Regions from separate parts of the Lawsonibacter asaccharolyticus genome, predicted to be linked through region 2. Evidence: riboswitches for the same ligand, from Rfam matches in the RefSeq annotation. Region 2 holds a riboswitch; the other holds the start of a gene.
What was found. Region 2 has a riboswitch for ZMP and ZTP ahead of pflA (pyruvate formate-lyase-activating protein). Riboswitches for the same ligand answer to the same signal wherever they lie in the genome.
Positions count from the first base shown of each region.

Region 1: another riboswitch for ZMP and ZTP. It lies ahead of L9O85_RS12105 (hypothetical protein); the one in region 2 lies ahead of pflA (pyruvate formate-lyase-activating protein).

Region 1 covers NZ_CP091870.1:2,520,853-2,525,262, reverse strand. The annotation lists gene L9O85_RS12120 (phosphoribosylaminoimidazolecarboxamide formyltransferase) at 1-845, opposite strand, end outside; gene L9O85_RS12115 (IMP cyclohydrolase) at 864-1,604, opposite strand; gene L9O85_RS12110 (hypothetical protein) at 1,591-1,827, opposite strand; gene L9O85_RS12105 (hypothetical protein) at 1,846-2,067, opposite strand; ZMP/ZTP riboswitch at 2,126-2,206, opposite strand; gene purN (phosphoribosylglycinamide formyltransferase) at 2,228-2,866, opposite strand; gene purM (phosphoribosylformylglycinamidine cyclo-ligase) at 3,014-4,057, opposite strand; gene L9O85_RS12090 (amidophosphoribosyltransferase) at 4,273-4,410, opposite strand, start outside.
Region 2 covers NZ_CP091870.1:298,920-303,329, reverse strand. The annotation lists gene secA (preprotein translocase subunit SecA) at 1-161, opposite strand, end outside; glycine riboswitch at 414-499, shown strand; glycine riboswitch at 500-596, shown strand; gene L9O85_RS01420 (alanine/glycine:cation symporter family protein) at 715-2,148, shown strand; ZMP/ZTP riboswitch at 2,261-2,341, shown strand; gene pflA (pyruvate formate-lyase-activating protein) at 2,412-3,149, shown strand; gene pflB (formate C-acetyltransferase) at 3,152-4,410, shown strand, end outside.

The DNA.
Region 1 (4,410 bases), 900 kb from region 2:
CGGCGGATGTTGTCCACGAACTGGAGGCCCAGGACCTTGGGATGCTGGCGCAGCCACCAGATGTCCGCCTTGCTGCCCGCCAGTCGGGTGCAGTGGATGCGGCTCTGCTGGCCGGCGCCCACGCCGATGGTCATGCCGTCCTTCACATAGCACACGGAGTTGGACTGGGTGTACTTCAGGGTGATGAGGGAGAGGAGCATGTCGTGCTTGGCCTGCTGGGGCAGGTCTTTGTTCTCGGTGACGATGTTCTGGAGCATCTCCTCGCTGATATCCAGGCTGTTGTATCCCTGTTCGAAGGTGATGCCGAAGATATTGCGGCGCTCGATGGGGGCGGGCTCATAATTGGGGTCGATCTCAACCACATTATAGCCTCCCTTGCGCTTGGCTTTCAAGATATCCAGGGCCTCGTCGGTATAGCCCGGGGCGATGACGCCGTCGGATACCTCAGCAGCCAGGAAGCGGGCGGTATCCCCGTCGCACACATCGGACAGGGCGGCCCAGTCTCCGAAGGAGCACAGCCGGTCGGCCCCCCGGGCCCGGATATAGGCGCAGGCGATGGGGGACAGCTCTCCCTCCGGGGCAAAGTAGATGCGCCGCTCTACGTCGCTGAGGGGCAGGCCCAGGGCGGCCCCGGCGGGGGAGACGTGCTTGAAGGAGGCGGCGGCGGGCAGGCCGGTGGCCTTTTTGAGGGCCTTCACCAGCTGCCAGGAGTTCAGGGCGTCCATGAAGTTGATATACCCCGGACGGCCGTTGAGCACCTTCAGGGGCAGATCGCCCTCCTCCATGAAGATGCGGGCGGGCTTCTGGTTGGGGTTACATCCGTATTTCAGTTCCAGTTCTGTCATGATCTGCACCTCTTTTTCTCAGTTTGGGACTTTGGAGGCGGCGTGGGCCTGCTCTCCGTGCTTGTTGAGGATGACGGTCTCACGCTCCCCGGTGGCCAGGTGGATATACTGCACAAACAGGGACACCTTGTTGTCCTCATTCAGGCTGGCCCACACCTGACTGGCCAGGGTCTCAGCGTCAGGGGCGGAGACAGACACCCGGCGGGGCTCCCCCTCAAAGGAAGGGAGAGGTTCGGCATTCTCCTGGTAGGTGTGGATGAAGCGGCCCTCCCCAGCCAGGGGGGCGTCGTACTCATAGAAGTAGCGGTGGCTGCAGGCGGGGTCACCGTCGGCGGATTTCAGGATGGACAGGCAGAAGGAGCCGTCCTGGTCCACCACGCCGGAGATGCGGGGGGTATAGTTGGGGCCGTCGGGCTCATAGCACCGGGTGCGCAGGGCGTCGATGTAGCTCTTGCCCGCCAGCAGGCTGTCCCGGATGGTGTCGGTCTGGTCTCCGTTGGTGACCACCGTCACCTCCCCCACCTGGCGCACCGGGTGGTAGATGATAAGGGAGGGGTCCACCATCTTGCTCTCGTCATAGGCCCGGGTGCGGATACCGTCCCCGGTGGCCTCAAAGATGCGGTTACGGCTGTTCCCGCTGCGGCCCATGATGAAGTAGATGATGACCGCCTTCTGGCCATCGGCGGAGCGGCCCAGGACGATGCCACGGCCGGGGTAGGGGTGAGCTTGCAGGAGTTCATTTATATCAAGAATTTTCATGGGGATCCTCCTTGTTGTCCTCATTTGTGGATGATGGGGGAGACTTGTGATACCATGTGAGATAGCGGGACCCCAGGTGGATGAGCAGGGGGACCGCTCCTGCCAGCGTGAACAGCAGGCCAAAAAGACTGTAGAAATCACTGTAATCCAGGCTGCTGACGACCAGAAGCAGGGCTCCGCCCAGAAGCAGAAAGCCGGAGGCGAGAATGGTCTTGGCGGACATGAGATGCTCCTTTCTTTCTCATTTGGGGTCCTGATCTTGTGTAAATGTGTGGGTCCTGCGATACCAGGACCAAAAATCACGCCACAGGCAGAGCAGCAGCGGAATCACCCCCAGCAGGACAAAAATCAGGCTGAGCAAAGGGATGAAGTAGCTCAGCCAGCCGAGCGCAGCCGCCCAATAGGGCAGGAAGATCCCGCCCAGGAGCAGAAAGCCGGAGGCAAGGATGGTCTGGATGGACATGAGGGTGCTCCTTTCTTTCTCATACAGCGGCAAAAAGGGCGCACCGCGTTTCGGAAAACGGGTGCGCCCAGACGGTCGGCATGGTCCACAACGATGCTCCCTGTGGTCCATTCCACTTCCGTCAGTTACACCGCGTGTTTGATCTTTGTGTGGAGGCGTATTACAGGCAGTCCAAGATGCGGACCGCCCGGCCCTCCACCTTCAGCCGGTCCTGGCAGAAGAGGGAGACGGCCTGAGGCAGCAGCTTCCACTCGCACTGCTCCATGATGCGCCGCTGGAGGACCTCCGGCGTGTCGCCGGGCAGCACCTCAGCTGCCTTTTGCAGGATGATGGGGCCGGCGTCACACTCCTCCGTGACAAAGTGGACGGTGGCACCAGAGATCTTTACCCCGTATTCCAGAGCCTTCTCGTGGACATGGAGGCCATAGCAGCCCACTCCGCAGAAGGAGGGGATGAGGGAGGGGTGGATATTGATGACGGCGTTGGGGTAGGCCTGGAACAGCTCCTCCGTGAGGATGGTCATAAAGCCGGCCATGACCACCAGATCGGCCCCTACCGTCTCCCGCAGCAGGCGGGTCAGGGCGGCAGTGTAGCCGCGGCTGTCGGAGAAGTCCCGCCGGGGGAGCACATAGCCGGGGATGCCGGCGTTCTTGGCACGCTCCAGGGCGAAGGCGTCCGGAGTGGAGGAGATGACGGCGGAGATCCGGCCATTCACCAGCTCTCCCCGCCCCTGGGCGTCGATCAGGGCCTGCAGATTGGTCCCGCCGCCGGAGACCAGGACGGCGATACGTTTGGACATAGCGAACCTCCGAGTGAGTTAGGAATTAGAAAGTTAGGGATTAAGAATTTGGAATGGATGGAGTGCGCCTGGGGCGCACGGTTTGAAATCGGTCCGGCGGAGCCGGAGACACAATTCCCAACTCCTCATTTCTCATTCCTAATGTGATCAGACCAGCTCCACGCCGGCCTCGCCGGGGATGACGCGGCCGATTTGATAGGCGGTCTCACCGGCCCCCTTCAGAACGGACAGAGCCTGCTCGGCCTGCTCTGCGGGCAGGGCCAGGATCATGCCGATGCCCATATTGTAGGTGTTGTACATGTCCCGCTCCGGGATGTCCCCGGTCTTCTGGATCAGATCGAAGATGGGCAGGCGGGGGAAGGTGCTCAGGTCGATCTGGGCGGTGAGCCCCTGGGTCATCATCCGGGGCACATTCTCATAGAAACCGCCGCCGGTGATGTGACTGACGGCATGGATGTCCACCCCGGCCCTCAGCAGGGCCTTCACCGATCTTACATAGATGCGGGTGGGGGCCAGCAGGGCCTCGCCCAGGCTCTTGCCGCCCAGATCCTCACGGGGCGTCTTCAGGTCGGCGTGCTCCACGTCAAACACCTTCCGCACAAGGGAGAAGCCGTTGGAGTGGACCCCAGAGGAGGCCAGGCCGATGAGCACATCCGCCTCGCTCAGGCGTCTGCCGTCAATGATCTTTTCCTCGTCTACCAGCCCGACGGAGAAGCCGGCCAGGTCGTACTCCTCCTCGGGGTAGAAGCCGGGCATCTCTGCGGTCTCGCCACCCACCAAGGCACACTCCGCCTGGCGGCAGCCCTCGGTGATGCCGGAGACGATGTCCGCGATGCGCCCGGGGTAGTTCTTGCCGCAGGCGATGTAGTCCAGGAAGAAGAGGGGGGCAGCGCCGCCGCAGATGATATCGTTGACACACATGGCCACGCAGTCGATGCCCACGGTGTCATGCTTATCCATCAGGAAGGCCAGCTTCAGCTTGGTACCCACGCCATCGGTGCCGGACACCAGCACAGGCTTCTTCATGCCGGTCAGATCAGGGGCAAACATGCCGCCGAAGCCGCCCAGGGTGCCCATCACCCCGGGGATATAGGTGGACTCCACCATGGGCTTGATGCGCTCCACCGCCTCATATCCGGCGGTGACGTCCACCCCGGCGGCGGCGTAGGACTCCGAATGGGAGTTTTTCATCTTAAAAACCTCCAAATCACTGTGTTAAAGCCTCGCAGACTTTCCGCCGAAAGCGGAAAGGACAACAAAGAGTCCGCAGGCGAATCCATTTCGCCGCAGGACATCATGACCCCTGGCCGTGGCGGCCAGGGCCGCCTTTCCTGTGGAAAGGCGAGGGGATATCGACGGGGAAGCGACGTTGCGTCCAGGGGGGACATCGCCCCCCTGGAGGGGCCTTATTCCCTGCCGTTCCAGCAGTAGGTGCAAACCTTGTCCCGGTCCAGGCCGATGGACTCCAGCAGTCCCTCCAGGGACTGGTAGCCCAGGGAGTCGAAGCCCAGCTTCTCGCAGATGGCCTTCAGCATGCACTGGCC
Region 2 (4,410 bases):
TTCTGGAGACGCTCCTTAAATTCGGGGGTCTTGGCCTGCAGCTGCTGGTCTGTCAGGGCCTTGTACTCCTCCTCCAGAGATTCGATCTTATCCACCAGCGGCGTGATGGCCTTGACTTCGCGCTGGGAGGAGGTCCCGAAGATTTTAGTAAATAGACTCATTGGAAAACACCTCGGATGTTGATGTTGATCCTCGATCATTGTGGAAAAAGGGCGTCCTGATGGATCGTAGCATCTCAGTATATCATACCTTTCTCCCGGAAAAAAGGCCAAACTGTAAACTTTGTCTGCGAAAATGCCCAATATCCGGGGGAGTGCCGGGGGAAAATCCGCCGGATATGTATAAATGTACGCCAGTGGTTGACATTTGACCGCGGCTGTGTTAAGGTATTGCTCGAAAACAAAATAGGACAGACGAAGCGCGCAGGAAAACAGCTATGGCTTGCCGAAGGAGTAACACTCTCAGGTGTCCCTGCCGGGACGAGGACTGCGCGTGGATGTGACTCTGGAGAAGCTCGACGATCGGGTGCCGAAGGTGCAAGACGGAAGCGGGGACGCTTTCGCCAATCTCTCAGGCAAAAGGACAGAGACGATGAACTGCCTTGCCGCAGTCCAGGAACGGACCGCGGCGAGGGAGTTTTTCCTCGCCCTATGCGACGGACCGCGGAGCCTGCTCCCCGGTCCATTTTTTGTCCCAAAGGAGAGAGAAAACACTATGTTGGAATCCTTAGAAGCCACGCTCTATCCCATCGTTGTAAACATCAACAACTACCTGTCCAGCTACATCCTGGTCTTCCTACTCATTGCGGTGGGCCTGTGGTACTCCATCCGGACCCGCTTCGTTCAGGTGCGCTGCTTCGGCGAGGGCATGCGGAAGGTATTCGGCAACCTGACCCTGCGGGGCAAAAAGCATGCCAGCGGCATGAGCTCCTTCCAGGCCCTGGCCACCGCCATCGCCGCTCAGGTGGGCACCGGCAACATCGTGGGCTCCGCCGGAGCCATCCTCACCGGCGGACCGGGGGCCATCTTCTGGATGTGGATCATCGCCTTCTTCGGCATGGCCACCATCTACGCTGAGGCCACTCTGGCCATCAAGACCCGCAAGGTAGACCAGGAGGGCAATATTCACGGCGGACCGGTGTACTACATCACCACCGCCTTCCAGGGCGCTTTCGGCAAGTTCCTGGCTGGTTTCTTCGCCGTGGCCATCACCCTGGCCCTGGGCTTCATGGGCTGCATGGTCCAGTCCAACTCCATCGGCTCCACATTCCAGACCGCTTTCGGCGTCCCATCCTGGGTGGTGGGCATCGTGCTGGTGGTCATCTGCGCCATCATCTTCCTGGGCGGCGTACAGCGTCTGGCCTCTGTCACGGAGAAGATCGTCCCTGTCATGGCGGCCATCTTCCTGCTGGGCGGCCTGGTGGTGCTTATCGCCCGTATCCAGTACCTCCCTGCCACCATTGCCATGATCTTCCAGTACGCCTTCCAGCCACAGGCCATCATCGGCGGCGGCTTCGGCGCCGCCCTGAAGACCGCTATCAGCCAGGGCGCCAAGCGGGGCCTGTTCTCCAACGAGGCCGGCATGGGCTCCACCCCCCACGCCCACGCCCAGGCCAATGTGACCGACCCCCACGATCAGGGCGTGGTGGCCATGGTCGGCGTGTTCATCGACACCTTCGTGGTCCTCACCCTGAACGCACTGGTCATCATTTCCACCCTTTACACCGCCGACGGCCCTCTGGCTGGCGGCTACGTGGGCGGGGTGACTGAGGTTCTGGACAAGACCAACCTGGCGCAGACCGCCTTCGGCACTGTGATGGGGGCCGGGCTGGGCGCCAAGTTCGTGGCCATCTGCCTGTTTTTCTTCGCCTTCTCCACCGTGCTGGGGTGGAACCTGTTTGGTAAGATCAACGTGATCTACCTGTTTGGAAAGAAGTCCCCCAAGCTGTGCACCACTATTTATACCGTGGTCGCCCTCATCTTCATTTTCCTGGGCACCACGATGTCCAACGACCTGGTGTGGGAGCTGACCGATATGTTCAACAACCTGATGGTCATCCCCAACGCCATCGCCCTGTTTGCCCTGACCAGCGTGGTAGTCAGGGTGGCCCGGCGGGAGGACCCGGACAGCACCCCCCTGCGCCGGTGAGCCGGCGGCCGCAAGATACAGGAACTCCTTCCCCCGGCCCAGCTGATTTGTGGAAAAAGTAGAAACGGGGACCCGCCTCTTGACAGGAGGCGGGTCTCTGCTGTATTGTGGATGTGGATCATATGACTGACGGAAGTGGAGTGAAACCACAGGGAGTATGATCGTCACCATGCCGACCGTCTGGGCGCTGAAGGGGCCCGGAGGGGCGGCTTTTTTGCGCCCTTTTTTGCCCCGCCATCACAGAAAAGCAAGGAGGAAACAGGATGACGGGATATATCCACTCCATGGAGAGCATGGGGCTGGTGGACGGTCCAGGGGTGCGCGCAGTGGTCTTTCTCCAGGGCTGCCCCCTGCGGTGCCGCTACTGTCACAACCCCGACACCCAGTGCGGGGGCGGCCGGCCGGTGGAGGACGGCACGCTGGTCCGCAGGCTGCTGCGCTTCCGCAGTTACTTTGACCGCTCCGGCGGGGGCGTGACCTTCTCCGGCGGCGAGCCTCTGGCCCAGCCGGACTTTCTGCTGGCGTGCCTCAGGCGGCTGAAGGCGGAGGGTGTCCATACCTGTCTGGACACCTCGGGAGCCGGAAGGGGAATTTATGGGGAGATCCTGGCCCACACCGACCTGGTGCTCTATGATGTGAAGCACCATGAGCCGGCGGGCTACAAGGCAGTCACCGGCGGGGACATGGCCGCCACCCTGGACTTTGTAGAAGCAGTGCGCCGGGCGGGCACCCCCATGTGGGTCCGCCACGTGGTGGTCCCCGGCCTCACCGACAGCCGGGCCCACCTGGAGGGACTGCGGGCCTATGTGGACACCCTGCCCCATGTGGAGCGTGTAGAGCTGCTGCCCTTCCACAAGCTGGGGGCCCACAAGTATGAGGCTCTGGAACGGACCGACCCTCTGGCAGGTACACCCCCAATGGACCGGGATCTGTGCCGGCGGCTGGAGCGGGAATTTTTTGCTCCCTACACCACAACTGCGGAGAAAGGAAGAGCGGTATGAAGATGGAAAATCAGGCATGGAAGGGCTTTCATGGCGGCGAGTGGCAGCGCAGCATCGATGTGCGCTCCTTTATTCAGAAGAACTGGACCCCCTACGAGGGGGACGGCAGCTTTCTTACCGGCCCCACACGGCGCACCCGGGCGGTGTGGGAGCGGTGTGAGGACCTGCTGCGCCAGGAGCTGCGGAAGGGCGTGCTGGATGTGGAGACCCACATCGTCTCCGGAATCGACAGCTTTGCCCCCGGCTATATCGACCGGGAGAACGAGGTCATCGTGGGCCTTCAGACCGACGCGCCCCTCAAGCGCATCGTCAACCTGTACGGCGGAACCCGGATGGCCCGGTCCGCCCTGGAGCAGTACGGCTATCGCCTGGACCCGGAGATCGAGGACCACTTCTCCCAGTACCGCAAGACCCACAACGAGGGGGTCTTTGACGCTTACCCGGAGCGCACCCGGAAGGCCCGCCACGCCGGCCTGCTCACCGGCCTGCCGGACGCCTACGGCCGGGGGAGGATCATCGGGGACTACCGCCGGGTTGCCCTGTACGGCATCGACCGGTTGGTGGAGGAAAAAAGACGGGACCTGGACGCCCTGGACGGCCCCATGGACGAGGAGCGCATCCGCCTGCGGGAGGAGGTCTCGGAGCAGATCCGGGCCCTGGAGGAGATGAAAAAGATGGCCGCACGGTATGGGGTGGACCTGTCCCGCCCCTCCGCCACTGCCCGGGAGGCGGTGCAGGCGGTCTACCTGGCCTATCTGGCAGGGATCAAGGAGAACAACGGGGCCGCCACCTCCCTGGGCCGCACCTCCACCTTCCTGGACATCTACCTCCAGCGGGACCTGGAGGCAGGGGTCATCACCGAGGAGGAGGCCCAGGAGCTGATCGACCAGTTCATCATCAAGCTGCGGCTGGTCCGCCACCTGCGTACGCCGGAGTACAACGAGCTCTTCGGCGGGGACCCCACCTGGGTCACCGAGGCCATCGGCGGCATGTCTATTGACGGGCGCACCCTGGTGACCCGAACCTCCTTCCGCTATCTCCACACCCTGGGCAACCTGGGCAGCGCCCCGGAGCCCAACCTCACCGTGCTGTGGTCGGAGCACCTCCCCGCCCCCTTCAAGGCCTTCTGTGCCAAAATGTCCATCCTCACCGACTCCATCCAATACGAAAATGACGACGTGATGCGCCCGGTGTATGGGGATGACTACGCCATCTCCTGCTGTGTGTCCGCCATGGCGGTGGGCAAACAGATGCAGTTCTT